Regions from separate parts of the Micromonospora sp. WMMC250 genome, predicted to be linked through region 1. Evidence: riboswitches for the same ligand, from Rfam matches in the RefSeq annotation. Region 1 holds a riboswitch; the other holds the start of a gene.
The links. Region 1 has a riboswitch for S-adenosylmethionine ahead of thrC (threonine synthase). Riboswitches for the same ligand answer to the same signal wherever they lie in the genome.

Region 1 (14,528 bases):
GTACGACCCGTGGGACGGCACCCGCAGCCCCATCGACCAGGGCGGGCACGGCACCCACACGGTCGGCAGCGCGGTCGGGCGGGACGGCATCGGGGTGGCCCCGGACGCGCAGTGGGTGGGCTGCGTCAACCTGGACCGCAACCTCGGCAGCCCCGGGCACTACCTGGACTGCCTCCAGTTCATGCTGGCGCCCTTCCCGACCGGTGGTGACCCGTTCACTGACGGCCGCCCGGAGCGCGCGCCGCAGGTCCTGACCAACTCGTGGGGCTGCCCACCCATCGAGGGGTGTGACCGGCGTGTGCTGCGGCCGGCCACCGCTGCACTGGACGCCGCCGGGATCTTCGTGGTGGCCGCGGCCGGCAACACCGGCCCGTGGTGCGCGTCGATCGACGACCCGCCGGCCCCGTTCCCCGACGTGCTGACCGTGGGCGCTGTGGACTCGCAGGGACGGGTCGCCGAGTTCTCCTCGCGGGGGCCGGTTCCGGGCGTGGGTAAGCCGGATGTGCTGGCGCCGGGTGTGGGTGTGTTGTCGGCCATGCCGGGTGGCACGTACGCGGCGCTGGACGGCACCTCGATGGCGACCCCGCAGGTGGCAGGGGTCGTCGCGCTGATGTGGTCGGCGAACCCGGCGCTGGTCGGCGACCTGACCCGGACCCGACAGATCCTGCGGGACACCGCCACGGCGGCCACCCCGACATACCGCTCCCGCAACCCGTCCGACGACTGCGGCACTCCGTCGAACGTCACCGGTGCCGGCCAGGTCGACGCGTTCGCCGCGGTCAGCACCGCCGCGGGGGTGCGACCCGCTAACCGGTGATCTAGGGTCGGCGACCATGGACGCCGAGATCACCGTCACCGAGCTGAGCGCCGACCTGATCCCCGCCGTGGTGCGGCTCTGCGAGCAGGCCCTTGACCTGCCCGAGGACGCCGCCGAGGCGGCACCCGTCGTGGACGTGCTCTGGCCTCGGGCCGCCCGCGACCGGTGGGTGGTGGGGCTGGGCGCGTACCGGGGTGCGGACCTGGTCGGTGCGTTGATCTGCTCGGAGTCGTCGACCGAGCCGGGCATCGGGCACATCGACCTGGTCGCGGTCCTTCCGCAGCAGCGCCGCCGGGGCGTCGGCCGTTCGCTGCTGCGCCGGGCCGAGCAGGTGCTCGCCGAGCGCGGTGTGACCGAGGTGTTGCTGGCCGGGAACCCGCCGTACTACGCGTGGCCGGGCATCGACGTCCGCTACACGCCGGCGGTGTGCGCCACCCTCGCGCTGGGCTACCAGCAGGACCGGACCGCCTGGAACATGACCGCCGACCTGTCGTACGACGGGTCGCCGGCACTGCGGTCCACGGAGGCGGCGGAGCGTCGGCTGGCCGACCAGGGCGTGACGGTACGCCGGGCGGAGCCGAGGGATCTGGCGGCGCTCACCGCGTTCGCCCGGTCCACCTTCGGCGGCACGTGGGACGGTGAGTTGAGCGGTTCGGTGGGTCGTGACGGTGCCGGCTGCCACCTGGCGGAGCGGGATGGCGAGGTGCTCGGCTTCGCCGCGTACGGGTCGTCGCGGCCGAGCTGGTTCGGGCCGATGGGCACCGCACCGGCGGCCGAGGGCTCGGGCATCGGTGGGGTGCTGCTGCGGCGCTGCCTCCGGGATCAGCAGGCGGCCGGGCTGGATCGGGCGCAGATCGGCTGGGTGGGCCCGGTGCCGTTCTACTCGGGCAGCGCGGGCGCCTGGATCGAGCGGGTCTTCTTCCTGTACCGACGGACGTTGACGGAATAAAAACGTCAAACGGGACATGGATCCATTCGCCCGCATCGGGCCATCGACGCCCCCTACCGTTTCGGTAGAGGAGGCAGCCATGACCACGGATGACGACCAGACCGAGGACGGCCCGCCGATCACCTGGAAACCGGTCGGCGAGCTCCCCGGCCAACTGCCGTTCGACCGGCTCGACTACGGCGATGCCGAGCAACTTGCCGAGATGACCACCGACGGGGAGCCGCCGGTGGTCGAGGAGCCGCGCGAGATGGTGGACGCCCCGATCCAGCTGCTTCCGCCGTACGACCGGACGCGGAAACGGCGCAACCAGCGCCCCCTACCGACCTGACGACGAACGGGGCGGACCGCGTCAGCGGCCCGCCCCGTTCGGTGTGTCGGAACTGGACTCAGAAGTCCATGTCCCCGCCACCCGGGCCAGCCGGGGCAGCCGGGGTCTTCTCCGGCTTGTCCGCGACAACGGCCTCGGTGGTGAGGAACAGCGCCGCGATGGAAGCGGCGTTCTGCAGCGCGGAGCGCGTCACCTTGGCCGGGTCGATGATGCCCGCGGCCAGCAGGTCGACGTACTCGCCGTTGGCGGCGTTGAGGCCGTGACCCGACTCGAGGTTACGGACCTTCTCCACCACGACGCCGCCCTCGAGGCCGGCGTTGACGGCGATCTGCCGCAGCGGGGCGTCCAGCGCGACCTTGACGATGTTCGCACCGGTCGCCTCGTCGCCGACCAGGTCGAGCTTGTCGAAGGCAGTCTTGCCGGCCTGGACCAGCGCGACGCCACCACCCGGGACGATGCCCTCCTCGACGGCGGCCTTCGCGTTGCGAACGGCGTCCTCGATGCGGTGCTTGCGCTCCTTGAGCTCGACCTCGGTGGCCGCGCCGACCTTGATGACCGCAACGCCGCCGGCCAGCTTGGCCAGCCGCTCCTGCAGCTTCTCCCGGTCGTAGTCGGAGTCGCTCTTGTCGATCTCGGCCCGGATCTGGTTGACCCGGCCCTGGATCTGCTCGGCGTCACCGGCACCGTCGACGATGGTGGTCTCGTCCTTGGTCACCACGACCTTGCGGGCGCGGCCCAGCATGTCGAGGCTGGCGGCGTCGAGCTTGAGGCCGACCTCCTCGCTGATGACCTGGCCACCGGCGAGGATGGCGATGTCGGTCAGCATGGCCTTGCGGCGGTCACCGAAGCCCGGCGCCTTGACGGCGACCGACTTGAAGGTGCCACGGACCTTGTTGACCACCAGGGTGGCGAGAGCCTCGCCCTCCAGGTCCTCGGCGATGATCAGCAGCGGCTTGCCCGACTGCATGACCTTCTCCAGGATCGGGAGCAGGTCCTTCACCGACGAGATCTTGCTGTTGGCGATCAGGATGTACGGGTCGTCGAAGACGGCCTCCATACGCTCCGGGTCGGTCATGAAGTAGGCCGAGATGTAGCCCTTGTCGAAGCGCATACCCTCGGTGAGCTCCAGCTCCAGCCCGAAGGTGTTGCTCTCCTCGACGGTGATGACGCCTTCCTTGCCGACCTTGTCCATCGCCTCGGCGATGATCTCGCCGACGGTGCTGTCACCAGCGGAGATGGAGGCGGTGGAGGCGATCTGCTCCTTGGTCTCGACGTCCTTGGCGAGCTTGGACAGCTCCTCCGAGACGCTCGCGACCGCGGCCTCGATGCCCCGCTTCAGGGCCATCGGGTTGGCGCCGGCGGCCACGTTGCGCAGGCCCTCGCGAACCAGGGCCTGGGCCAGGACGGTCGCCGTCGTCGTGCCGTCACCGGCAACGTCGTCGGTCTTCTTGGCGACCTCCTTGACCAGCTCAGCGCCGATCTTCTCGTACGGGTCCTCGAGCTCGATCTCCTTGGCGATGCTCACACCATCGTTGGTGATGGTGGGGGCACCCCACTTCTTCTCGAGCACGACGTTGCGGCCCTTGGGGCCGAGGGTCACCTTTACGGCGTCGGCGAGCTGGTTCATGCCCCGCTCGAGGCCGCGGCGCGCCTCTTCGTCGAACGCGATCATCTTGGCCATACGGCGTTGTCCTCCTGGACACTCACGGGCCACCCGAGATGTGTGCCTCGGATGGGCCGCCTGGTGTACGCACCTTGGGACGTCGCCACCTGGCGACGACGACGTCCTTCGGCCGGGCCGGATAGCCCGCGACGACCGGCCATGTGCCGCCCCGGCGTCTCCACGCCGGTGCAACCTGGCCCCACCGTCCCGACCATTGGCACTCACGGTATGCGAGTGCCAATGACTTGTTTAGCACTCTCCCCTGCCGAGTGCAAGCACGATGAGGCCGCTCAGCCGAGTTCCGCGGCCAGTCCGGCAGCGTTCACCGGCGCCTCATGGGCGCGCTGCTCGGTGTACGTGAGCAGCAGACCGATCAACTGGGCGAGGTGGGCCGGCAGGGCCAGCACGGCGGTGACTCCGATCACCACCACCGCGCCGACCGCGGTGCCCGCCGAGGCGAAGGGGTCCGTACCGAACGCGGCGGTGCCGAACCCTTCGATGGTGCTGGCGACGAAACTGACGACGATCACCGCGAGGGCCACCAGCGCCACCCGACCGAGCAGCAGGCCGAGCCGGTCGTGGAACATCCGGAAGGATCGGCCGATCGGGTTGTGGCGCTCGAAGAGGTAGACCGGGCCGGCCATGCTCAGCGCGAACGCCAGGTAGATGCCCGGTAGGACGCAGAAGCAGACTCCGATGCCGATGAGCAGACTGACCAGCAGGGTCCAGCCCCACAGCCCGAGCGCCCGACGAAGGCCGTACCGCAGCGCGGAGTCGAGGCCGGCCGGCTGACCGACGGCCTGCCGGGTGATCACCCAGCTGCCGGCGGCCCACCCGACGGCCTGCACCAGGCCGATCACCAAACTTCCGCCGACCAGCACGGCCAGGAGACCCGCCAGCTCCGCGACGAAGTTGTCCGGCAGCGCCGCTGTCGAACTCGTCTCGACCTCGGCCGCCCAGGTGGCCGACGGGTCCAACCCGAGAGAGATCACCGACAGCACCGCCGCCGGCAACACCTGGGTGAGCAGCATGATGGGCACCAACTGCCGCCAGCCCCGGCGCAGCACCTCTCCGCACCTGCTGAACCAGCCGCCGATGCCGGCACCGGGCGGCGTGACCAGGGGATCGTTCGGGTCGAAGCCGTAACCGGGCGGGTACCACCCGACCGGCGGCCCAGGCTGCCACTGCTGCCCGCCGTAGGGACCGGCACCGGGCGGGTAGCCCCCGGTGGGCGGAAACACCCAACCCTGCGGCGGCGGACCCCAGGTGCCCTGCGCCGGATCCGCACCCGGCAGCGGACCGCCCGCACCCCAGGTGCCCTGCGCGTGGTCCCACCCCGGCGGAGGGCCGGCCGGCGGCACGCCTGGCTCCCCACCCGGCGGCGGACCGGCAGGGCCGGGTTGGCTCTGGGTCGGGTCGGACGGGCCCGGCTCACCCGACCCGGAGGGTGGGGTGGACGAGGGTGGCTGGTCGGTCATGAACGCTCCTCAGCATCGGCTGGAACGGTTCACGATCTTCCCGGTTGCGCGCCCGTGCCGCTGCCCCGACGCGCGGGGCTGCGGGTGCGCGACATTCAGCCGATGACGCGTACGTGTTCCGCCTGCGGACCCTTCTGGCCCTGCGCGATCTCGAACTCCACCCGCTGGCCGTCCTCCAACGCCTTGTAGCCGTCCATCTCGATAGCGGAGAAGTGGACGAACACGTCCTGACCGCCGTCGACGGCGATGAAGCCGTAACCCTTTTCGGCGTTGAACCACTTCACGGAACCCTGTGCCACGGTGCCACTTCCCTCACTCTGTGCGGCGTTGCCTGCCCGGCGCACCGGCACAGCCGGACGCCATCGGACCACCGCCTCAGCAATCGATGACGGCCATTGAAAGCGGTGACCGAAATCGCACGCTACACGAGGAGTGACAGCCGTGCACGACCGCAAATCGGGCATATTTCAGGGCGGCTGGATCATGTCGGCGGACCCGTTTTCCGATCCACGGCATCCAGGGTGGTGGATGGCAGTGACGGCCTATGGGCTACCGGCGGCTGAGAGGCGCGGCCGGACACCGGATCCGCCTGTGGTAGGCATGCGGACATGACCATCGACACCGGTTCGCCCGGCCTGCGGCAGGCGGAGATCCGCCGGGTTCGGCCGATGGATGCCGCCCGGATGCGGGCGCTACGCCTGGAGATGCTCGCCGACGCGCCGCTGGCCTTCCTGGAGACGATCGCGGACGCGGCGGCCCGGTCCCACGCCGAGTACGCCGCGCGGGTCGCGTACACCTCCGCCGGCCCGAACAACGCGCAGTTCGTCGCGGACCCGGGCCGTGGACGGCTGGTCGGGCACGCCGGCGGCACCATCGCCCCGGCCGAGGCGGGGCTGACCGTGATCTACGCCGTGTACGTCACGCCGACCTGGCGGGGCAGTGGCCTGCTCGGCGAGCTGATCGACGGTGTGGCCGCCTGGTCGCGGTCCTGCGGCCGACCGGAGTTGCTGCTGGAGGTCGTGGTGGGCAACGACCGCGCCTACCGCGCCTACCAACGGCTCGGTTTCGAGGACACCGGCGTACGAGTCCCCCACCCCAACATCCCCGCGATGACAGAGCTCCAAATGCGCCGCCCAGCCTGACCCCCACCCTCCCCCGGCCCCCCACCAGCGACCGGCGATCAAGAGGTTTGCGTCAGGAATCGCCCTCGCGCTGACGCAAACCTCTTGATCACTTCGGCCGTTGAGCGTCAGGCCGGGCGTCGGGACTGGACGATCCGGAAACGGTTCGCCACGTACGCGCCATCGGTCAGGGCCGCGTTGGCCGCCGCGTTGGCACCACTGCCGTGGAAGTCGGAGAACGCCGCCGACTGGTTCACGAAGACACCGCCGGTGAGGTTGCAGGACAGGTGCACCCCCACCTCGACCGCGACCGCCTCGGTGGCGTCCAGCACCGACTCGTCGGTGGAGTAGACCCCGGCGGTGAGCGCGCCCTTCTCGCCGACCGTGCGACGCAGCAGCTCCAGGCTGTGCGCCGTCGAGTCGGTCGCGATGGTGAACGAGATGGGCCCGAACCACTCCCGGCCGTACGTCTCCGTGTCGTCCGCGGCCAGCTTCACGATCGTCGGGGTACGCACCACCGCGTCGGCGTACGCCGGGTGGTCCACGGCCCGCGACTCCAACACCGGCTCGCCGACCTTGGTGACCTCGGCCAGCCGCTCCAACACCCCGTCGTTGACGATGGCGCCGGTCAGCTCCACACCCCGGGCCGGGTCGGCGGTGAGCTTGCCGACCGCGGCGGCGATACCGCCGGCCACCTCGTCGAAGCTCTTGTGCCCCTGGTCGGTCTCGATGCCGCCGGCCGGGATGAGGATGTTCTGCGAGGTGGTGCACATCTGACCGCTGTAGAGGGTCAGCGTGAAACCGAGGTTGCGGCACATGCCGGCGAAGTCGTCGGTGGAGTCGATGACGACGGTGTTCAGACCGGCCTTCTCGGTGTAGACCGACGCCTGCCGGGCGTGCGTCTCCAGCCAGTCGCCGTACTCGGTGGAACCGGTGAAGTCGACGATCTTGACGGCCTGGTGCAGGGCCAGGTCACTGGCGAGCTTCTCACCGGGGGCCTCGGCCGCCAGCATGACCAGGTTCGGGTCGAAGCCGGCCTCGGCGAGCACCTCCCGGGCGTACTTCACAGTGATGGCCAGGGGCAGCACCGCGCGCGGGTGCGGCTTGACGATCACCGGGTTGCCGGTGACCAGCGAGGCGAACAGCCCGGGGTACGAGTTCCAGGTCGGGAAGGTGTTGCAGCCGATCACCAGCGCCACCCCACGCGGCACCACGTGGAACGTCTTGGTCATCCGCAGCGGGTCGCCCTTGCCTGCGGACTTCTCCCAACCGGCGGTGCCCGGGTGCCGGGTCATCTCGGCGTACGCGTACGCCAGCGCCTCCAGGGCACGATCCAGCGCGTGCGCGCCGCCGGCCTGGAAGGCCATCACGAACGCCTGCCCGCTGGTGAACTGCACCGCGTTGGCCAGCTCGAAGATGTGCTTGTGCAGCCGGTCGAGGATCTCCAGGCAGACACCCACCCGGGCCTGCGGGCCGGCGTCGCGCCACGCGGGCAGCGCGGCGGAGGCGGCGCTCACCAGCTCGCCGGGACCGGCATGCGGGTACCGCACCGCCAACTCCACCCCGAACGGGCTCGTCTCGGTGGCGACCCGCCCGCCGGCGCCCGGCTGGTCGAGCGGAAAATCACCACCGAGGTACGCCTCGAAGGCGGCCTTGCCGTCGGCGGCGGCGGTCTCGCCGTACACCCGGGGGCTGGGAGATTCGGGATAGGCGGACCAGTAGCCCCGCTCCGTGATCGCGGTCAGCGCACGGTTGAGGGTGTCGGCGTGCCTCTCGTACAGGGGATGCGGGGTCTCCGTCATGTCCGCCATCATGCATGACACAGGTCCGCGAGCAGTAGCGCCGATACCCGTCAGAGGGTGAGCTGCCAGTCGGTCCAGGCGTCCACCGGGCGGAAGCCGAGCTGCTCGTTGATCGCCACCATGTAGCTGTTGCTCGCCGCGTTCCAGGTGTCGATCACGCGGACCGCCGGTTCGTGGGTGAGCAGGTGGTGCAGGTTCTCGGCCTTGGCGATCAGGCCGAGCCGGTGCCCACGGTGGGCCGGGTCGACGATGGTGATCTGCTGGAACGCGTGCCAGTCGGCGGACGCGCCCATGTCCAGCAGGGTCCAGGCGACCAGCCGGCCGGACGCCTCGTGTCGCATCCCGAGGTGGTAGCGCCGCCGCCCCCTGGCGTCCAGGGCTCGCTCGTTGCCACGGATGCGGTCGGCGTCGACCTGCTCCGGCTCCCACTGCACGTCGCCCATGGGAGCGTCCATGAGCAGCCGGCCGTCCAGATAGGCGACGTCCGCTACGTACTCCTCCGGGGTGGCTCCCTGCCAGCAGACCGAGTGGTAGCCCTCGGCTCGGGGTCGGGCCTCGGCCAGCGCCGCACGCAACGCGACCCGGTCGATCCCGCCGACGTCGAGCCGGCGACGCACCTCCGCCAACGCGGACTTCGCGCCGGTGGCGGCGGCGAAGGCGTCACCAGCCGCCGACCGCGCCGGCCCGCCGGGAAGCGCGGAGACGGCCATCGCGACGACCCTCTTGCGCCCGTGCTCGCGGAGCAGACGCACCGCGTACTCGTGCAGCGCCCGGCCGACGCCCCGCCGCCGCAGGTCGGGGCGCACCACCAGCTCGACGGTGGCGTTGTCGGTGTTGTCCAACTGGGGCAGGTCGAGCTGGAGATATCCGGCTGACACACCATCGAGTCGGGCCAGCGCCCAGAGCGACCGGGTGCCGGGCATCGGCGTGTGGACCAGCGCGTCGAAGCGCCGCCGGCAGAAGGGCGGGAAGTCCGGCAGGTCGACGTCGTTGGCCGCCGCCCCGATCCGGTACGCCTCGTCGACCGCACCCGGGTCGGCACCGTCGAACGACGTGATGGTGATGCTCATGCCGCTGAGCGTGCACCCGGGAAAAGCGATCGGGCCAGCAAATTACTCGCTGGCCCGATCGAACGTGGTCGGGAGGGACACTCGCACAACGCCTCCGGCGTTGGGTCGTAAGAACTTCAAAAGTCTTCGGCGAAATGCCCTCCCGCACGGAGCATCTTGCGCCGTCCGGTTCCTGCCGTCAAGTCCGTAGCGGCGGGTTTTCCACACTCACAGCGAAAACCCAGTTACCCGGCGGATCGCCCTGCCTCCGTCTGGACGATGCGGGATCAGCCGAGGAGACCGGCGTCGCGGGCCGCCCGCAGCGAGGGCTTGATGTGGTGGGTCGGCCCGACCTGACCGGCCACCGCGTCGATGGTCTTCAGGCCCTCGCCGGTGTTGAACACCACGGTCTCCGCGGTCGGGTCGAGCCGACCGGACTCGACCAGCTTCCGCAGCACCGCCACCGTCACACCGCCGGCGGTCTCCGCGAAGACACCCGTCGTGCGGGCCAGATCACGGATGCCCGCGCGGATCTCGTCGTCGTCGGCGTACTCCATCCAACCGCCGGTGCGGCGGACCGCCTCCAGGGCGTAGACGCCGGCGGCCGGGTCGCCGATGTTGAGCGACTTGGCGATGCCGGTGGGCTTGACCGGGGTGATCGAGTCGGCGTCGTCGTGCAGGGCGACGGCGATCGGGTTGCAACCGGCCGACTGGGCGCCGAAGACCTTCCACCCGCCGGCCGGCGCCTCGACCAGGCCGATCTCCACCAGCTCGGTGAACGCCTTGTCAATCTTGGTGAGCAGTTCGCCGCTGGCCATCGGGATGACCACCTGCGCGGGGATCCTCCAGCCGAGCTGCTCGGCAACCTCGTAGCCGAGAGTCTTGGAGCCCTCCGCGTAGTACGGCCGGACGTTGACGTTGACGAACGCGGTGTCCTCGAACTCGTCGGTCTCCACTAGTTCGCCGCAGAGCCGGTTGACGTCGTCGTACGAGCCGTCGATCGCGACCAGCCCGCCGCCGTAGACGGCGGTGGTGATGACCTTGCCCTGTTCCAGGTCGCTGGGGACGAAGACGACGGAGGGCACTCCGGCGCGGGCGCCGTGCGCGGCCACCGAGTTGGCCAGGTTGCCGGTCGACGCGCAGGCGAACCGGGTGAAGCCGAGCGCCCTCGCTGCGGTGAGAGCCACCGAGACGACCCGGTCCTTGAAGGAGTGGGTGGGGTTGGCGCTGTCGTCCTTGACCCAGAGTGGCGCGGTGATGCCCAGCTCGGCGGCGAGGTGCGGGGCCGCCACCAACGGGGTCAGCCCCGGGTCGAGGGTGACCCGGGTGCTCGGGTCCTGACCGGCGGGGAGCAGTGCGGCGTACCGCCAGATGTTCTTCGGCCCGGCCTCGATCTGCTCCCGGGTGACCGTCGCCAGGGCGGCGGTGTCGTAGTCGACCTCCAGCGGGCCGAAACACTCGTAACAGGCGTGCTGGGCCACGAGCGGGTAGCGCGCCGAACAGGCACGGCAGACCAGGGCTCGGGCCGGGCTGGCGGAGGTGTCGATGCCGGAGGCGACGAGCGTCGACGTCATGTCGAGAGTCCTCTCATCTTTCCCCGCATCGCACGGTGCGGCGGGGACGGAATTGGCACCTGCCCCGCCTGTCGCTCAGCGGTGAGCGCGCGGGGTGGTTGCCGGGGCGTCGTCGGGCCGTATCCCTCAGCCCCTCTGGATGAGGTGTGCAGTTGTGCCGTCGAGTCTAGGACAACGCTGTCGGCAGTAGCTACCGCTGATCCCAGGTAGTGGGTCAGCGGGCGCTCACCGCCTCGCGGTCGGTCACCGCGATCGGGTCCGTGACCGCGCTCGCGGCGGGCAGCGACGAGGCCCGGGTCCGGGGGCGGTTGGCCAGGTTCGCGGCGACCAGCGCGGCGATGGTGACGGCGGCACCGACCAGTTCGACCGGCTCCGGACGGTAGCCACGGGCGATCTGCACCGCGAACGTGGTCACCGGGACCAGGTTCATGAACAGCGCGGCGTTGGCGGCGCCGAGCCGCTGCACTCCGGTGTTCCAGGCCAGCACCGCGATGACAGCTCCCACGATCACGGCGTACGCCAACTGTGGGGTGACCGCCACGAGGTCGGCGGCGGCCGGCGCGTGCTGCCAGCCGACGGCGTCCGCGGCGATGCTCGCGGCCAGCATGGCGGCGGTGCCGGCGAGCGCGGTCAGCGTGGTGAAGCGCAGTGGCGACCACCCGCCGAAGCGGCTGGCGCCGTGCGTGTAGATGCCCCAGCCGAGCACCGCGCCGATCATCATCAGACCGCCGACACCGAACTGACCGAGCCCGGCCAGGCTGCCGCGGGTGATCACCAGGCCGACGCCGAGGAGCGCCACCAGGGAGAGGCCCAGCAGGAGCGGCTTCGGGCGTACGCCGTCCCGGGCCCACCGGACCAGTTGGGTGATCACCGGGGTGGTGGCCACGAAGAGCGACACCTGCTGCGGGGCGGCGTGTTCGAGCGCCAGGTTGGTGAGCACGTTGAAGCCGGCGAAGCCGACCACTCCGAGCACCACCACCTCGGCCGTCCGGGCACCCGGCCGCAGCGCGTCGGCACCCTCGCGGAGCAGCAGGATGGCGACCAGGACGAGGGCGGCGAGGAGGTAACGGGCGGTGGTCAGGTTGAGCGGGTCGACCCGGTGCAACGCGCTGGCCAGGACCGGGAACATCACCCCCCAGCCGAGTACGGCGATCAGCGGGTAAGCGGCGGCGCGGGATCGCATCGGCAGCTCCAATGTTCGAGTGTCGTCGAACTAACGACACCGACAGTAGGAGCTTGTTCGAGAATTGTCGAACAACGGTTACACTGGTCACATGGAGCCGCACGAACCCGAACTGTCCGCCGTACCGGTCACCGCCGTGCTGGCCGCACTCGCCGACGACGTGCGGCTACAGATCGTCCGGGCGCTCGCCGAGGGCGGCGAAGCCGCCTGCGGAAGCTTCGACTTCGGCATCTCCAAGGCGACCCGCAGCCACCACCTCAAGGTGCTGCGCGAGGCGGGCCTGACCCGCACCCGCGCCGCCGGCACCAGCCGCCTGGTGCGGCTCCGGCGCGACGAGGTGGACAAGCTCTACCCCGGCCTCCTGGACGCGGTCCTCACCTCCCGCCCGTCGGCCTGACCGCCCTCCCGCTCACCGGCCTCCCGCTCACCGGCCTCTCGCTCACCGGCCTCTCGCTCACCGGCCTGGCCGATTGCGCCGGCCGACCGATCTGCCGACCACCGGCCCGGCCGCGCGTTCGGCCGCGGGTCCGACCTCTCCCGCGCATCCTTTGGAGCTGAATCGTTCACGGCATCACCGGACGGCTCACTCCCCAAGACCACTCCCCCGGGGGGCGTCGCCTCCCCCGGGGCGCGTCGCCGGAACCACCTCGTCGGGGCTCCGGCGACGCGCGGAACGGGTGCGGTCAGACGGATACCGGGCTGGGTTCGGCCACCGAGGACGGCGGAGCGTCGGCGCGGCGTCGGAAGAGCAGTGAGTCGAGCGCCCACGGGCCGGCGCCGAGCGCGGCGACCAGCAGGAACGACCAGCAGAAGAGGGCCGACAGCTCGCCACCGTTGTGCAGGGGCAGCAGGTGGTCCGGCTGGTGCACGACGAAGTAGGCGTACGCCATCGAGCCGGACGCGAGGAGTGCGGCGGGTCGGGTGAACAGCCCGACCAGCACCAGGATGCCGCAGACCAGTTGGATCAGCGCGGCCCACCAGCCGGGCCAGGTGCCGACCGGTACCGCCTGGCCGGTCATGGGGTTGCCGCCGAACAACCCGAAGACCGAACTCAGACCATGCAGCGCGAACAGCAGACCGATCACGATGCGGAACAGGGACAGGGTCGGCCCGCCGAGCCGAGTGACGTTCATGGGTACCTCCATCGAAGGAAACAGATCTCTTCAATGTGAGGCATGAACGTATCGAAGCTTATAAATTCCTTGCTAGTGGGAAAGTCCCCGGTCGGAATGTACCGCCGTCGAGCGCTCCGCGTCGAGCGCTCCGTGCGGCGCGAGGAGGCTGCCAAGCCACCGACCTGCACCAATGCGCGAAACAACACCGGCGAGCACTTCGTGGGCACGCTCCCATAGTGTGGATGGCACCTGTCCAGCTGCCCCGCACCCGAGGCAGGAGGGCCGCTAGTCAAAGGTCACGCTCGATCCTGGAGGTAGTGGCTTCAAACGGACTGAACGCCACTACCTCCAGGATCCAGCACGATCTTGCTGCGGCGCGACCGAGCCGCGACGCGATGGCGCAAGCGCCGGACTGGAACGCCCGCCCGGCGCTGCGAGGGCCGGGCAGCGGTGGGACACCTCGATGGGTGAGGATCGACAGATGATCTCCAGCCATACGGCAGCACGGCGACGGGCCGGCGCAGCGGTCGCGGCGGCACTTCTGCTCACCGCCTGCACCCCCGGCTACCATCGCGGCCAGGGCGGAGACCCGACGGGTCCGCCGCCGACCGTATCGAGCCCCACCCCATCGGCCAGCATCGAGCCGCTGGCGGCGTGCCCGGCCTCCGGCGTGCGGATCCGGTCCACCGGGTCGGACGCCGCGATGGGCCTGCGCGCCCTCGGCCTTGAGCTGGTCAACTGCGGCGACCGCCCTTACCAGCTCGACGGGTACCCGATCCTGCACCTGTTCGACGAACAGCGCGAGCCGGTCATGCTGCGCGTGGTCAACGGTGCCAAGGAGATCACCTCGGGCTTCGACCAGCCGCCCCGGCCGGTCACCCTCGCCCCCGCCGAGCGGGCCACCGCCGTGGTGCTCTGGCGCAACCTCGTCACCGATTCGACAGTGGTCGCCACGAACGGGAAGTACCTGACTGTCGCACCCGCTGCCGGGCAACCGGCCGCCGACGTCGACCCGGACGGGCCGGTCGACCTCGGCAACACCGGCCGGATCGGCGTCAGCGCCTGGAAGAAGGCCGACCCGGCCACTCCGGTGCCGACGCGTCCGGCCCCGCCGCCGGCACCGAGCGCGGTGCCGTCGTCGGTGAGCCCGCCGGACGGTCGGCTGTGAGCGCAGCGGCTACGACGTGATGTCCTTGCGGGTGAAGCGCCAGAACGCCAACCCCCAGAACAGCGTCGCGTAGCTGATCGCCGAGACGCAGCCTCGTACCACGTCGTCGGTCTGCACCGGGGTCGACAGCAATCCCAGCCAGGCGGTGCTGAAGTGGGTGGGCAGGAAGTCGCGTACCGCGCCCAGTGCGGTGATCTGGTCCAGGATGCTGGACAGGATCCACAGCAACACCGCCCCACCGACCGCGCCCAACGCGGCGTCGGTGGTCACCGACAGCAGGA
Region 2 (14,528 bases), 2.6 Mb from region 1:
CCGAGCCGCCGAGCAGGCCCTGAGCGCTCTCGGCCCGACCGGCTCGGCGCGGCGCAGCCGCCTCCTGAGCACCCTTGCGTTGGAACTGCGCGGCACCACCACCGACAGCGGTCGCCGGGCGGCGTACGAGGCCGAGACCCTCGCCCGGACGGTCGGCGACCCCGGGTTGCTGGCCTTCGCGCTCAACGCCCGCTTCATGCACACCTTCCAGCGCGTCGGCCTCGCCGCTGGGCGGGCCCGCATCGGTCGCGAGTTGGTCGACCTGGCCGCTCGGCACCAGTTGGTGACCTTCGAGGTGCTCGGCCACCTCGTGCTGGTCCAGTCGTACTGCGCGTTGGCCGACCGACCCGCAGCCGACGAGCACGCCCGTGCCGCCGATCGACTCGCCGAGCGGTACGAGCTGCCGTTGGTCGCGGTGTTCACCAGGTGGTTCGGCGCGCTGCGCCTGGCTCTCGACGGCGAGTCGGCCTCGGCGGCGGACGCCTTCCACGCGGCGGCCCGTCACCTGCCCGCGGATGGTATGCCGGGCCTGACCCGTGGGCTGCTCCCGCTCGCGCTGCTCGGCCTGCGGCTGGCCGAAGCCGCCGACGGCGGGGCCGACGGTCTCGACCGACCGATTCCGGGCGGGGCGGGCTGGGCGACCATGGACTGGGGGCCGCACGAGCCGTGGGTCCGGCCGTTGCTGCTGCTCGCCGACGGTGACCGGGACGCTGCGGCAGCGGCCGTGCGGGCACTTCCGGAAGGCCCGCACGACCTTCTCCGGGAGGCGCGCCTCTGCCTCGTCGGTCGGGCGGCGCGTGCCCTCGGTGACCGGGTCACGATGGATCGGGTCCACGCCGAACTGCTGCCGGCGGCGGAGGAACTGGCGGCCGGCAGCGGTGTGCTCACCGTCGGCCCGGTGGCCGGGCACCTCGCCGCCCTGGCCGACGCACTCGGCCGCGTGGAGGAAGCGGCCGCGCATCGCCAGGTCGCCCGCGCGGTCAGCGCCCGGGCCCGGACGGCCACCCCCGCACGCTGATCGCGGTCGCCGTCCACGGCGACTTGCCGATTCTCCTCGGAACGCGTCGGCGGGTGCGGTCAGATGGGAGGACCGGCGCGTCCGCCGCCGGCGACGATCGAGGGGGTACGCCGTGCAGGCGCTCGTCATGATCGTGGTGCTGGGCGTCACCGTCCTGATCGGCACCACGCTCGGCGGACGGTACCGGGTGGCTCCGCCGGTCCTGCTCATCGCGTTCGGGGTGCTGCTCGGCCTGACGCCCCCGCTGTCCGAGGTGACCCTGGAACCCGACCTGGTGCTGCTGATCTTCCTGCCGGCGATCCTGTACCGGGAGAGCCTCACCATCAGCCTGCGCGAGATCCGGGCCAACCTTCCGGTGATCGGGTCGCTCGCCGTGGTGCTGGTGGTCCTCACCATGGTCACCGTGTCGTTCACCGCGCAGGCGTTCGGGGTGAACCCCGCCGCCGCCTGGGTGCTCGGCGCCGTCCTCGCCCCGACCGACGCCGCTGCTGTCACCGGGCTCGCGAAACGGCTGCCCCGAAAGCTGCTCACCACCCTGCACGCCGAGAGTCTGATCAACGACGGCACCGCCCTAGTGGTCTTCGCGGTGGCTGTGGGTCTGCTCGTGCACAGCGCGGACCCGGGCGCGCTGGGCATCGGTGAGGAGTTCGTCGGCGCCAGCGTCGGCGGCGTACTGGCCGGTGTGCTGGTGGGGGTGGGCGTGGTGCTGGTCCGCAAACGGCTCGACGACCCGCTTCGGGAGGGCGCGTTGAGCGTGCTCACGCCGTTCGCCGCGTTCCTGCTGGCCGACGCCGTGCACGCCAGCGGTGTGCTGGCGGTGGTGGTCGCCGGCCTGGTGCTCTCCTACGCCGGTCCACGGGTGATCCGCGCTCGCTCCCGGGTGCTGGCGTACGCGTTCTGGGACCTGTCCACGTTCCTCATCAACGGTGGGCTGTTCGTCCTTCTCGGCACGCAGATACCCCGCGCGGTGCGGGGCATCACCAGCACCTCACCCGAGCGCGCTCTGGTGATCGTGCTCGTGGTGACGCTCGTCGTCATCGGCACCCGGCTGGCGTTCGTCTACCTCACCTCGCAGATCGCCAGGCTGCGACGTCGCCGGATCATGGACCCGAGCCAGGGGCCCTCGGCCTGGCGGGTGGGGACCGTCGCCGGTTGGTCGGGGTTCCGGGGCGCGGTGTCGCTGGCTGCCGCCCTGGCCGTACCGACGGTGACCGTCGCCGGTCAACCGGTGATCGAGCGCGACCTGATCATCTTCGTCACCGCGCTGGTGATCGTGCTGATCATGCTGCTCCAGGGCACCACCCTGCCGCTGGTCGTGCGCTGGGCGGGGCTGGTCGGCGACCCCGAACGCGTCGACGAGGCCCGGCATGCCCGGCGGCGGGCCACCGAGGCGGGCCTCGCCGCGCTGCCCCAGGTGGCGGCCGAGATCGGCGCGCAGGAGGAGTCGGTCCATCGGCTCCGAGCCGAGTACCAGAGGCACCTTGAGGACCTCAACGAGAGCGGGGGGAGCACCGCCGAGGAGCGCCGCCTCGAACGTCGGCTGCGCCTGCGCGTCCTCGCCCACAAACGTCGGGAAGTCACCCGCCTGCGCGACAACCGGGAGATCGACGACCTAGTGCTCCAGGAGCTCCAGGCCGCCCTGGACAACGAGGAGATCCGGCTGCTGGGGCGCGGACCCAACGAGTGACCGCCGACGTGCCGCCGCGGCTCAGAGCAGCTGGGAGCCGCCGCGGCTCAGAGCACCTGGGACAGGAACCGGCGGAGCCGAGGATGCTCGGCCCGTTCGAAGACCGCCTCGGGCGGGCCGGCCTCCAGCACCACGCCCCGGTCCATGAAGGCGACGGTGTCGGCGACCTGCCGGGCGAAGCCCATCTCGTGGGTGACCACCACCATGGTCATGCCGGCGGCGGACAGGTCGGCCATCACCCCGAGCACGCCCTTGACCAGCTCCGGGTCGAGCGCCGAGGTGGCCTCGTCGAAGAGCATCACCTCGGGCCGCAGCGCCAACGCCCGGGCGATCGCCACCCGCTGCTGCTGACCGCCGGAGAGTTGAGCCGGACGGGCGTCGGCCTTGCCGGCCAACCCGACCAGGTCCAGTTGGGCCCGGGCCACGGCCTCCGCCTCGTCCTCGCCGAGCCTGCGGAGCCGGCGCAGCGCGAGGGTGACGTTGCGCAGCACGCTCATGTGCGGGAACAGGTTGAACTGCTGGAAGACCATGCCGACCCGCTGCCGCAGGCTGTCCGGGTCGTCGGCCAGCACGCTGCGCCCGTCCAACAGCACGTCGCCGCGGTCCGGCTCGATCAACCGGTTGATGGTGCGCAGGAGGGTGGACTTGCCGGACCCGGACGGGCCGATCACGCAGGCCGTCCCCCCGCGCGGCACGGTGAGGTCGACGCCGCGCAGCACCCGATTCGGCCCGAAGGCGAGGTGCACGTCCCGTACGTCGAGGCTGACCGAGGTGGTGGTGGTGTCGCTGGTCATCGCCGGTCTCCCAGGACAGTGGCGGGCAACGGGAGGTCGTCGTCCTCGTCGGTCGGCGCGACGGCTGGCCGTCCGTGGCGCAACCGCCTGTCGATCCAGTTGACGACGTGTGTCAGCGGAACTGTCAGCGCCAGGTAGAAGAGCCCGGCCAGGAGCAGCGCGGACTCGTTGCCGGTGGTGGCCGCGTAGTCCTGCCCGATCCGGAACAGCTCCCGCTGGCTGGCCACCAGGCCGAGGAAGTAGACCAGGCTGGAGTCCTTGATCAGTGCGATGAGCTGGTTGACCCAGGCCGGCAGGACCCGCCGGATGCCCTGCGGAATGATCACCAGCCGCATCGCGTCGCCCCAGGAGAAGCCGAGCGCGCGGGCGCCCTCCAACTGGGCGGCCTCCACCGACTGGATGCCGGAGCGGAAGATCTCCCCGATGTACGCGGCGGCGATCAGCGACAGCGCCAGGATCCCCAAGGGGTAGGGGTCAGGTCCCCAGACCTGCATGCCCAGCGGTGCCAGCCCGACGCCGATCAACAGGATCGTCGCCGCGGCCGGCAGCCCCCGGAACACGTCGGTGTAGACCCGCGCCGGCCAGCGCAACCACCGGCTGCGGGAGATCCCGGCGACGGCCAGCAGTAGGCCCAGCACCGAGCCGAGCAGGGCGGCGGAGACCGCCAGGATCAGCGTGTTCGGCAACCCGACGGTCAGCATCTCGGGCAGCGCCTCGCCCATCGCCTCCCAGTCGAAGAACGTCTCCCACAGGGTGCTCAACGGATCCATCGGTCGTCTCCCCTACCGTCCTGCTCGCTCGTCACCGGTTCAGGACGCGGCCGACGCCGACGCCGACGGTGCCACCGTGACCGCTCCGCTGCCCGGCTTGAAGTCCGCCGGGATCGGTCGGCCGGGGTAGTACTGGGACTGCAACCGGTTCCAGGTGCCGTCCGCGATGACCTCGTCGAGAGCCTTGTTCAGCGCCTCGCGCAGCTTGTCGCCGCCCTTGGCGACGGCGTACGCGGTCGGTGCCGGGCTGAGCTGCTTGGCCGCCACGGTGATCTTGCCGTTGCTGTCGGCGGCCGACTTCTCACCGATCTCCGCCGGGGCGATCCACGCGTCGGCGGTGCCGGCCTTGAGCTGGTTGATCGCGCCGTTGTAGTCCGGCACCCGCACCGGGTCGAGCTGCTTTCCGGTGGCGTAGTCGTCCTGCACGGTGCCCTGCACCACCACGACCCGCTTGCCGGCGAGCTGGTCGAAGCTGGTGATCGGCGAACCGGCCGGGACGTCCAGGCCGAAGTAGCCGAAGTCGTAGCCGTTGCCGAAGTCGACTGTCTTCTTCCGCGCCTCGGTGATGGTGATCGAGGAACTGCCGACGTCGAACTTGTGGTTGTTGACCTGGGAGAGCAACGCGGAGAAGTCGGTGCCGACGAACTCGACCCGGAGGCCGAGCTTGCCGGCCACGGCGGTCAGCAGGTCGTTGTCGAAGCCGGTGAACTTGCCGTCCTCGAGGTACACGTTCGGCGGGGCGTCGGTCAGGGTGCCGGCCCGCAGCACGCCCGGCTGCGCCAGGCCGTACGGGTTGGCGCTGGTGTCGGACGAGCTGTCGCCGCCGCAGGCGGTGAGCGCGGTGGCGGCCAGGACGGCGGCGGCGCCCAGGGCGGTGGCACGGGTCAGGGCAGGAAGAAGTCGCACGGGTGTCTCCGAAAAGGTCGCGTCCCGGCACGCACGGATGTGCGTCGCCGGCGGTGCGCCCGATGGGCGTACCGGTGAGGGAGGTTCGGGAGGAGGGCTGCGCTAGTGCGTGGTGCCGCGACGACACGCGGCGCTGCACATTCGCATCATGTCCACGTGCCGCCGCCGGGTCAGTGCCGGCGAGGGCCGACCGGCGCGGACGTCCGCGATGTCGGTCGGTGAAGTGCTGCTGAGGATGCGCATGGTTCTCCCGGGTCTGTGCTGACCTGGGTGCCAGGCCACGCTTGCACCGACGTCCTGTCGGTGCCTGGTCTTCACCCGGGGCACCCCACCGCGGAGGAGGGTTGCCGGCCAGCGAGCCGGGGCTTCGCGCTGGCGCTCATGACCTGCGCCGAGGCTAGCAGCAGGCACGGGTGGATCGTCCAGTCGTTATGACCACGCTCACCAGGGGAGATGGGTGGCCGGCGCTCCCGTCAGCCGGCGTGCACGTGTGGGCGTCGGCGCGGATCGGGCTCGTGACGACGCAGGATCTCCCGGGTGACCGAGGCGATCTCACCCTGCCCGAACGCCAGGTAGCGCAGGACGTTGCGGCCCGGGCCGCCCTCGGTCCACTCGAAGTAGATGTGGGGGCGCCGACGGGTCCGGTCGCGGATCTCCAGCAGCAGGGCGGCGAGTGCGTTGGGCACCGCGGAACTGGTCAGGCTGAGTACCGGGAAACGGCCGGCAGCCAAGCTGCCGGTCACCACCAGCTCGGTCTCGAAGTCCGACGGGTCGGTGACGCGCACCTCGACGAAGAGCACGTCGCTGTCGTCGGGGAAGTCGTTGTCCGCCATGGTCTGCGCCAGCTTGGCGCGGTACTCCGCCGCGCCCCGGCCGTCGGGTTCGTGGGCGATGAGGCGGATCCGCCGCCCGTCGCGCCCGTCGATCATCCGGGTCGCGACCGGGTCCAGTTCGACGTGGTCGACCCGCAGCTCGAAGGCGCGGGACAACCGGGAGAGCAGCGAGACCACGATGATCCCGCCGATGAAACAGGCCGCGATCTTGACGCCGTCGGGACGTTCCACCACGTTCGCCAGCGTGGTGTAGACGAAGATCACCGCGATGGTGCCGAACGCGACAGTGCGGCCGCGCTGCCGGTGCCGCACCGCCGCGAGGGTCACCGCCGTCGTCGCCGAGGTGATCAACACCAGGACCCCGGTGGCGTACGCGCCGCCCTGTGCGTCCACGCTGGCCTCGAAGACCACCGTGATCAGGAACGCCACCGCCGTGAAGACCAGCACCAGTGGCCGGACCGCCCGTGCCCAGGTCGGGGCCATGCCGTAGCGGGGCAGATAGCGGGGTACGAGGTTGAGCAGCCCGGCCATCGCCGACGCCCCCGCGAACCAGAGGATCCCGATGGTGGACAGGTCGTAGACGGTGCCGAACACCTCCCCGAGATGCGCGTGGGCCAGGTAGGCCAGCGCCCGGCCGTTCGCCGGCCCGCCGGGCTGGAACGCCTCCGGCGGGATCAGGATCGTGGTCGTCACGCTGCTGGTGATCAGGAAGACGCTCATGGTCACGGCGGCCGTGGTGAGCAGGCGGCGAGCGCCCCGGATGCGGCCCAGCGGTCGCGCCTCGGAGTCCTGCGGGTCGCCGCGCACGCTCGGCATCACGGCCACGCCGGTCTCGAAGCCGGACAGACCCAGCGCCAACTTCGGAAAGACCAACAGCGACAGGGCGACCACCATCCACGGATCACCGTGTCCGGTGGTCAACGTGGTGGTCCAGTCCTCGACCGCGCTCGGGTGCGTCACCACCCGCCACAGCGCGTCGGCCATCACCACCGCGTTCAGCGTCAGGTAGAGCGCGACCAGGACGACGGCGATCCCGATGGCCTCGGTGAATCCCTTGAGGAACACCGCGCCGAGCAGCGCCACGAGCAGCAACGTGAGCAGCACCTCGTGTCCCTTGAGCCCGCCGGGCCAGAACGGATTCTCGTCGATGTGCGCGGTGGCGTCGGCGGCCGAGAGGGTGATGGTGATGATGAAGTCGGTGGCCGCGAAGCCGAGCAGCACCAACACCAGCAACTTGCCCGGCCAGTAGCTCAGCAGGCGTACCAGCATCGCGATGGAGCCCTCGCCGTGCGGGCTCTCCGCCGCCACCCGTCGGTAGACCGGCAGCGCGCCCAGCAGGGTCACCAGCACCAGCACCAGGGTCGCCACCGGCGAGAGCGCCCCGGCGGCGAGCGCCGCGATGCCCGGCTGGTAGCCCAGCGTCGAGAAGTAGTCGACACCGGTCAGGCACATCACCTTCCACCAGGGGTGGTGCCGGTGCTCCGGTGGGCGTCCGTGCGGCCCCTGGTGCTGCACGGGCTCCTCGGCGCCGGCACGCAGCAGCCAATCCCGCAGCCGGCCCGCGCGCTTGTCGACCTCCACCGGCGCGTCCCCCGTCAGTCCCGCCCCTGGTAACCGTGAGTATCCGCCCGCGGTGGGGTGCCCGTCCGCCGGTGCGGGGAACCCACCCCGCGTCACACCGGGTTTCGGGCGCGGGACAGGGGGGAAGCAGCGGCCCCCGGGGTGGCGGGAGTCGTGCCGGACCGGGCGTCACCGGGGAGGGGACAGGGCATGGTCGGTGGCCGTCGCTTCCGCCCCGGTGGGGGCTTCGGTCGTCAACTCGACGAGTACGAGACCAGGGTCGGCGTGCCACCGCCCTCGGAGTCCCCCACCAGGCCCACCGGTGGCCTGGTGGACAGCGCCGTCTACATCCGTGGACACCGGTTCGCCTCCCCGTCCGGCCTCGCCGAGACGTACCGCTGCCTGCAGGAGCAGGACGGCGCGATGGCCTGGATCGGGTTGTACCGGCCCGACATCGAGCAGATCACCTCGCTGGCGCGGGAGTTCCGCCTGCACGACCTGGCGGTCGAGGACGCGATCAACGCCCACCAGCGACCCAAGCTGGAACGCTACGGGGAGACCCTGTTCGTGGTGCTGCGCGCCGCCCGCTACGACGACCTCCGGGAGGAGGTCGAGTTCTCCGAGCTGCACCTGTTCATCGGGCCGGGTTTCGTGGTCACCGTCCGGCACGGTGAGGCGCCGGACCTGGCCGCGGTGCGGCGGCGCATGGAGGTCGAGGCGCAGATGCTCGCCCGGGGCCCCGAGGCGGTCCTGTACGCGATCCTCGACCAGGTCGTCGACGGGTACGCGCCGGTCGTGGCCGGGTTGGAGAACGACATCGACGAGATCGAGACCCAGGTGTTCGGTGGTGACCCGAACGCGAGCCGGCGCATCTACGGCCTCAGCCGCGAGGTGATCCAGTTCCAGCGCGCCGCGCGACCCCTGCTCGCGGTGCTCGACGCGCTGGCCGACGGCGCGGGCAGTGCCGACACGGACGAGGAGCTACGCCGCTACCTGCGGGACGTCACCGACCACCTGACCCAGGTGGTGGAACGGGTGGACGGGTTCCGGCACCTGTTGCAGAACATCCTCACCGTCAACGCCACACTCGTCTCGCAGCAGCAGAACGAGGAGATGCGGAGCCTCACGGCGGCCAGCTACGCGCAGAACGAGGAGCTGAAGAAGGTCTCGTCCTGGGCGGCGATCCTGTTCGCTCCCACGCTCATCGGCACCGTGTACGGCATGAACTTCGTCCACATGCCGGAGTTGCACTGGCGCTTCGGCTACCTCTTCGCGCTGCTGTTGATGCTGCTGGTCTGCGGCACCCTCTATCTGATCTTCAAGCGGCGCGGCTGGCTGTGAGCCGCCCGCTGAGGATCACTCGATGCCGCGCAGGATGTGCCGTTCGTCCTCGACGTCGTCGTCGCCGGCACTGATCCGGCCGAGCAGGACGGCGGCGGCCCAGATCGTCAGGGGCGTGGCCGCCCCGGTCATACCGCCGGCGGTCCGGTCGTCCCGGCTCTGGCTCCGCTCCGCTCGCGGTGGCCTGCGCTGAGCCTGCATAGGCACTGCCCCTCCTCGTCGAAGCCGCCGTGGGCAGCGCGGCGTGACCCCGCGCCGCCGGCCGGGCGAAACGCGCTCGGCGGGACGGCATCTACGTCGAACCATCCCACGTCAGGCCGCATAACCACCGCTTCTTTTCGGTTTCCCGACTGTCGCCCGCCAAACCGGACATTTTCGTCGAGGGTCAGGGCAGCGGGTGGGCGATGCCCCGCGCGTGGTCGGTGAGGGCCGCCCCGACCACTGTCGCGGTCAGCGGCAACACCTCCAGACAGCGGCGCACCGCGGCGGCCATCAGCGCGTTCGGCACCCGCATGGAGAGCGTGCAGTGCGGCACCCAGCGGCCCGGCTGGTAGTGCTCGGCCAACGGGATGCCGGCTGCGGCGAGCCGGTCGTGGACCGTGCGGTGGTGGGCCAGGAGCTCCGGGGTGGGCGTCGGACCGAGCCAGAGCACCCGACCGACGAACTGGCCGGCGTGCTGGAACTCGATCCGCAGGGGAGCGGCCACGACAGTCCCGTGCAGGGCCGCGGCGACCTGTTCCGGGTCGAACCGGGGCGCCACCGCCAGTGAGACGTGCGGACGGTGACGTTGCTCCAGCAGGGAGCGCATGCTCTGCACGCCCTCGGTCTCCAGCGCGTCCCACAGCACCCGGATCCGGCGGGTGGCATCCGGATCCAGGTACAACTCCACCGCCGCGACCATTTGATCACCGTAGCGGCCGAGGTTTGGGCGACCGCGCTCGGCGGTACCTGAGCGCAGACCGAACAGGAGGCGTACCCGGTGGACGTGAGTGATCTGCTGACCGAGACGTACAACCGACTGCCCGACCTCGTCCGTGCGGCAGTGGACGGCCTGAGCCCGGAGCAGCTACACCACGAGCCGGCACCCGGCCACAACTCGATCGGCTGGCTGGTTTGGCACCTCACCCGGGTGCAGGACCATCACGTCGCCGAGGTGCTCGACGCCGAGCAGATCTGGGTGGGAGGCGACTGGGCGGCCCGGTTCGGCCTCACCGCCGACCCCGACGACACCGGCTACGGGCACTCGCCGGCGCAGGTCGCGGCGGTGCGGCCGGAGAGTGCGCAGGCGTTGATCGACTACTACGGTGCTGTCGCCTCGCGTACCGGGACGTTCCTGGCCGGCCTGCGCCCGGCCGACCTGGACCGCGTCGTCGACGAGGCGTGGGACCCGCCGGTCACCCTCGGCGTCCGGCTGGTCAGCGTCGCCGAGGACGACCTGCAACACGTGGGTCAGGCCGCCTACCTGCGCGGACTGCTCGAAACCGGCTGACCGCTCCCGGCCGGCTCACGGCACGATCACGGCCCGGCCCTCCAGCGTGCCGTCGCGCATCTGCCGGTACGCGTCGAGCGCGTCCTCCAGCGCGAAGTGGGTGGTCGTCGGCCGGATCAGCCCACGGACGCCCAGGTCGAGCACCTCGACCAGTTCCGGGCGGCTACCCCAGTAGGTGGTCGCGATGCTCACCTCGTACGGCACGGAGAAGAAGGACACCGCCAGGGTGCCCCCGCCGAGACCCACAATGGTCAGGTCGCCCACCGTGCGGGCCGTCGCCACGCCCAGGGCGAGGGTGGCATCGGTGCCGACGAAGTCCAGCACCACGTCGGCGCCCCGACCGCCGGTGGCCTGCCGGATCTCCTCGGCGGCGCTCGGACCGGAGGTGATCGTTCGATCGGCGCCACACTCCTCGGCCAGCCGTAACGCCTCGGGGCGGTTGTCCACCGCGAGCACGCGGGCGGCGGTGGTGGCCTTCAGGATCTGTACGCCCACGTGCCCCAGCCCGCCGACTCCGATCACCACGGCCGTGCTGCCGGGCGGTAACTTTGGCCAGGAGCGGCGAATCGCGTGGTACGGGGTGAGCCCGGCATCGGTCAGCGGCGCGGCGTCAGCCGGATCCAGCCCCTCCGGCAGGGGTACGACGTGCCGCGCGTCCGGGACCAGTTCGAACTCGGCCATGCCCCCGTCCAGTCCGAGCCCGCCGCCGCCGCTCGGCACCGGCGCGCCGGACGGGTTTTCGCAGTACGTGTCGACACCGACCCGGCACCGGGCGCAGGTGCCGCAGCCCCACGCGCCGAAGACGGCCACCGGTTGCCCGACGGACAGCCCGGTCACCCCGTCGCCGAGGGCGTGCACCCAGCCGGCGTTCTCGTGGCCGAGGGTGAATGGTGGATTCCAGGGCATGGTGCCGGGCTCGAACTCGTCCATCAGGTGCAGGTCGGAATGGCAGGCGCCGGCACCGCCGATCCGGACCACCACCTGACCCGGCCCAGGAGTCGGGTCGGGGACCTCGACCAACTCCGGCGTCGACCTCCAGTCCTGCAACCGCAGCGCGCGCATCCGGTGCTCCCTCGCTCGACAGAGTCGGCGGCTGCCCCCTTCGCAGCGGCCCAAACTGGCCGGCGGTGCGCCTCACCCGTTTCGGGTGAACCGGCCTCACCCGGGCGCGGGCGATCCTGCGGAGAACCGTGGGGGAGGGGACCTGATGGGCGCGACGGCGGAGCAGTACCTGCAACAGTTGGACGACGGTCGGCGCCCCGACCTGCCGGAGACCACAGTGGGAACGCTGCGGCTGGACGTGCGCAGCGACGGCTGCACCGACCACTGGTACCTGCGCGTCGCCGACCAGCACGTCCAGGTGACCCGCTCGGCTGACGACGCCGACCTGGTGGTCCGCGCCGACCGCTGGGTGTTCGACAGCATGGTCAACGGTGAGCTGCATCCCGGCGCGGCGATGCTGCGCAACGAGCTGACGATGCAGGGCGACATGCGCCTGCTGCTGGTGCTGCGGCGAATCTTCGCGGGGCCGGCCGGCGCCCGCCACCCTCGGGAGCTGGGTCGGGCCGCCCTGGCCCGTCGGACCGCCACGGCCGCTCGGGAGGGCCGATCGTGAAGCAGGAACTGCTGCACGTCATCGCCGGCAACGTGTTCGCCAACAGCGACGCCCAGGGCGACATCGAGGCCGACGCGCGCACACCAGTCGGTCTCTTCGCGTACGACACGCGTTTCCTGTCCCACTGGGTGCTCACGATCGACGGCGAACGGATCAACGCGCTGTCCCGCGACGACATGACGTACTTCGAGACCCGGTTCTTCCTGGTCCCGGGCGCGGCGAGCCACTACGTCGACGCCGACGTGTCGATCATCCGGCACCGCTCGATCCACGACTGCATGCACGAGAAGATCACTGTGCTCAACCACTCGGCGGAACCGGCCGAGTTCACCGTCCGAGTGGAGATGGGCAGCGACTTCACCGACATCGCCGAGATCGGCCACCTGCGGCAGCGGGTCGTCGAGATCACCCCGGACTCGGCCGGACGCCAGCTCGTGCTGCGCTACCAGCGGCAGCGGTTCGTCCGCCAGACCACAGTGCAGAGCACGGTCCCGGTCGACGTGGACGAGGAGGGAATGACGTTCCGGATCCGGGTCGCCCCGGACGGCAAGTGGGAGACCGACCTGCACGTCGCCATGAACATGGGCGGCGAGGGCGGCCAGGACGTACGCGCCTCCCTGGAGTCGCACCAGCGGGCCGTGCGGGGCGGGATGCGCGAGGACCTGGCGAACTGGATGGAGCAGGCCCCGACGCTGGTCGCCGAACGCGACGGGTTGGAGGAGATGTACCGGGGTGCCCTGGCCGACCTGGCGGCACTGCGGTACAAGCCGTGGTCGTCCCCTGAGCGGGTGCCGATCGCCGGTCTGCCGTGGACGATGTGGTTGTGCGGACGGCACAGCATCATCACCTGTCTGCAGACGATGGCGTTCACCCCCGAGCTGACCCCCGCGACGCTGCGGATGCTGGCGTTCCTCCAGGGCGCTCAACTCGACGACGACCTGGACGAGGAGCCGGGCAAAATCCTGGCCCACCTCCGCTACGGCGAGTCCGGCGCGTTCGGCGACCGGGCGAACGCGTTGTACTACGGCGCGGCGGACACCACCCCGCTCTTCGTGATCCTGCTCGACGAGTACGAGCGCTGGTCCGGTGACGCGGCCCTGGTGCACGAGCTGCGCCAACCGGCCCGCATGGCGCTGGACTGGATCGACGAGTACGGCGACCTGACCGGCGACGGCTACGTGCGCTACCAGCGCCGCAACGAGCGCAGCGGCGCGGTCAACCAGTGTTGGAAGGACAGCCCGGACGCGATCACCGATGCGCACGGCCGCCAACCGGCTTTTCCCCGCGCCACCTGCGAGTTGCAGGGCTACGCGTACGACGCGAAGAGGCGTGGCGCTCGGCTGGCGCGGCACTTCTGGGGCGACCCCGCCTACGCCGACCAGCTGGAGCGGGAGGCCGCAGCGCTCAAGGAGCGCTTCAACCGGGACTTCTGGCTGCCACACCAGGAGTACTACGCGTTGGCGCTCGACCCGTACGGCGAGCCGGTCGACGCGCTGTCGTCCAACATGGGGCATCTGTTGTGGAGCGGGATCGTCGCGGACCACCGCGCCGGGGCCGTCGCCGAGCACCTGGTCGGGTCGCGGTTGTTCGGCGGTTGGGGGGTGCGAACCTTCGCCACCGGGCAGCGTCCGTACAACCCGATGGGGTCACACCTGGGCGCGGTGTGGCCGGCGGACAACGCCCTGATCGCCGCCGGGTTGCGCCGCTACCGGTTCGACGCCCAGGCGGCCACGATCACGGCCGGTATCTTCGACATGGCGCACACCCTCGGTGGGGCCGTGCCGGAGATGATCGCCGGCCACGATCGGTCTCTGACGAAGTATCCCGTCCAGTTGCCGGCCGCCGGTCGCCCGCAGGCGTGGTCGTCAGGGGCGCTGCTGATGCTGCTGGGCACCATGTTGGGGTTGCGACCCACCGGGGACAACCTGCTGGTCAACCCTGCCGTGCCGGAGGGCTTCGGTCGGCTGGAGCTGCTCGACATCCCCGGCCGCTGGGGTCGCTCCGACGCCTACGCCAGGGACCGGACCACGGCGCACCGGCCCGGTGCCCGCCTGCGCTGAGCGGCCGGGCAACCGCGTGTCAGCCCATCGTCCGGGCGCCGTCGATCGACTCCCGCAGGATGTCGGCGTGCCCCGCGTGCTGGGAGGTCTCGGCGATCAGGTGCAGCAACACCCGCCGAACCGTCCAACTCGCACCCGGCTCGAACCAGGGCGCCTGCGGCAGCGGGTGCGCCGCGTCCAGGTCCAGGGTGGTGAGCAGCTCGTCGGTGTGGTCAGCCACCTCCTGGAAGCGCTCGACGAGCCCGGCCAGGGTCTCGCCCGGCGCCATCCGGAACTGACCGACCCAGTCGATCTCGGCGCGCTCCATCTCCTCCGCGCCGCCCACCGCGAAGAGCATCCAGCGGTGCTCGACGTTGGTCACGTGCTTGACGAGGCCACCGAGGCAGAGCTCGCTGGCGGTGGGGCGGGCCGCCGCCTGCTCGTCGGTGAGCCCGTTGACAGTGTGCAGGAGGAAG

Region 2: another riboswitch for S-adenosylmethionine. It lies ahead of O3438_RS12580 (ABC transporter substrate-binding protein); the one in region 1 lies ahead of thrC (threonine synthase).

Annotation. Positions count from the first base shown of each region.
Region 1 covers NZ_JAPZBJ010000002.1:5,477,576-5,492,103, reverse strand. Annotated here, with positions in the region: gene O3438_RS24770 (S8 family serine peptidase) at 1-817, shown strand, start outside; gene O3438_RS24765 (GNAT family N-acetyltransferase) at 834-1,766, shown strand; gene O3438_RS24760 (hypothetical protein) at 1,846-2,094, shown strand; gene groL (chaperonin GroEL) at 2,153-3,775, opposite strand; gene O3438_RS24750 (hypothetical protein) at 4,048-5,235, opposite strand; gene O3438_RS24745 (cold-shock protein) at 5,331-5,534, opposite strand; gene O3438_RS24740 (GNAT family N-acetyltransferase) at 5,844-6,377, shown strand; gene paaN (phenylacetic acid degradation protein PaaN) at 6,485-8,158, opposite strand; gene O3438_RS24730 (GNAT family N-acetyltransferase) at 8,209-9,228, opposite strand; gene thrC (threonine synthase) at 9,495-10,781, opposite strand; SAM riboswitch class I at 10,792-10,927, opposite strand; gene O3438_RS24720 (DMT family transporter) at 10,996-11,964, opposite strand; gene O3438_RS24715 (ArsR/SmtB family transcription factor) at 12,056-12,361, shown strand; gene O3438_RS24710 (DoxX family protein) at 12,648-13,097, opposite strand; gene O3438_RS24705 (DUF4232 domain-containing protein) at 13,561-14,247, shown strand; gene O3438_RS24700 (ABC transporter permease) at 14,257-14,528, opposite strand, start outside.
Region 2 covers NZ_JAPZBJ010000002.1:2,877,026-2,891,553, reverse strand. Annotated here, with positions in the region: gene O3438_RS12600 (AfsR/SARP family transcriptional regulator) at 1-1,018, shown strand, start outside; gene O3438_RS12595 (Na+/H+ antiporter) at 1,131-2,705, shown strand; gene O3438_RS12590 (amino acid ABC transporter ATP-binding protein) at 2,753-3,499, opposite strand; gene O3438_RS12585 (amino acid ABC transporter permease) at 3,496-4,269, opposite strand; gene O3438_RS12580 (ABC transporter substrate-binding protein) at 4,309-5,175, opposite strand; SAM riboswitch class IV at 5,451-5,562, opposite strand; gene O3438_RS12575 (amino acid transporter) at 5,649-7,589, opposite strand; gene corA (magnesium/cobalt transporter CorA) at 7,779-8,909, shown strand; gene O3438_RS12565 (hypothetical protein) at 8,925-9,116, opposite strand; gene O3438_RS12560 (2'-5' RNA ligase family protein) at 9,295-9,810, opposite strand; gene O3438_RS12555 (mycothiol transferase) at 9,889-10,398, shown strand; gene O3438_RS12550 (NAD(P)-dependent alcohol dehydrogenase) at 10,414-11,460, opposite strand; gene O3438_RS12545 (SCP2 sterol-binding domain-containing protein) at 11,606-12,013, shown strand; gene O3438_RS12540 (amylo-alpha-1,6-glucosidase) at 12,010-14,073, shown strand; gene O3438_RS12535 (DinB family protein) at 14,093-14,528, opposite strand, start outside.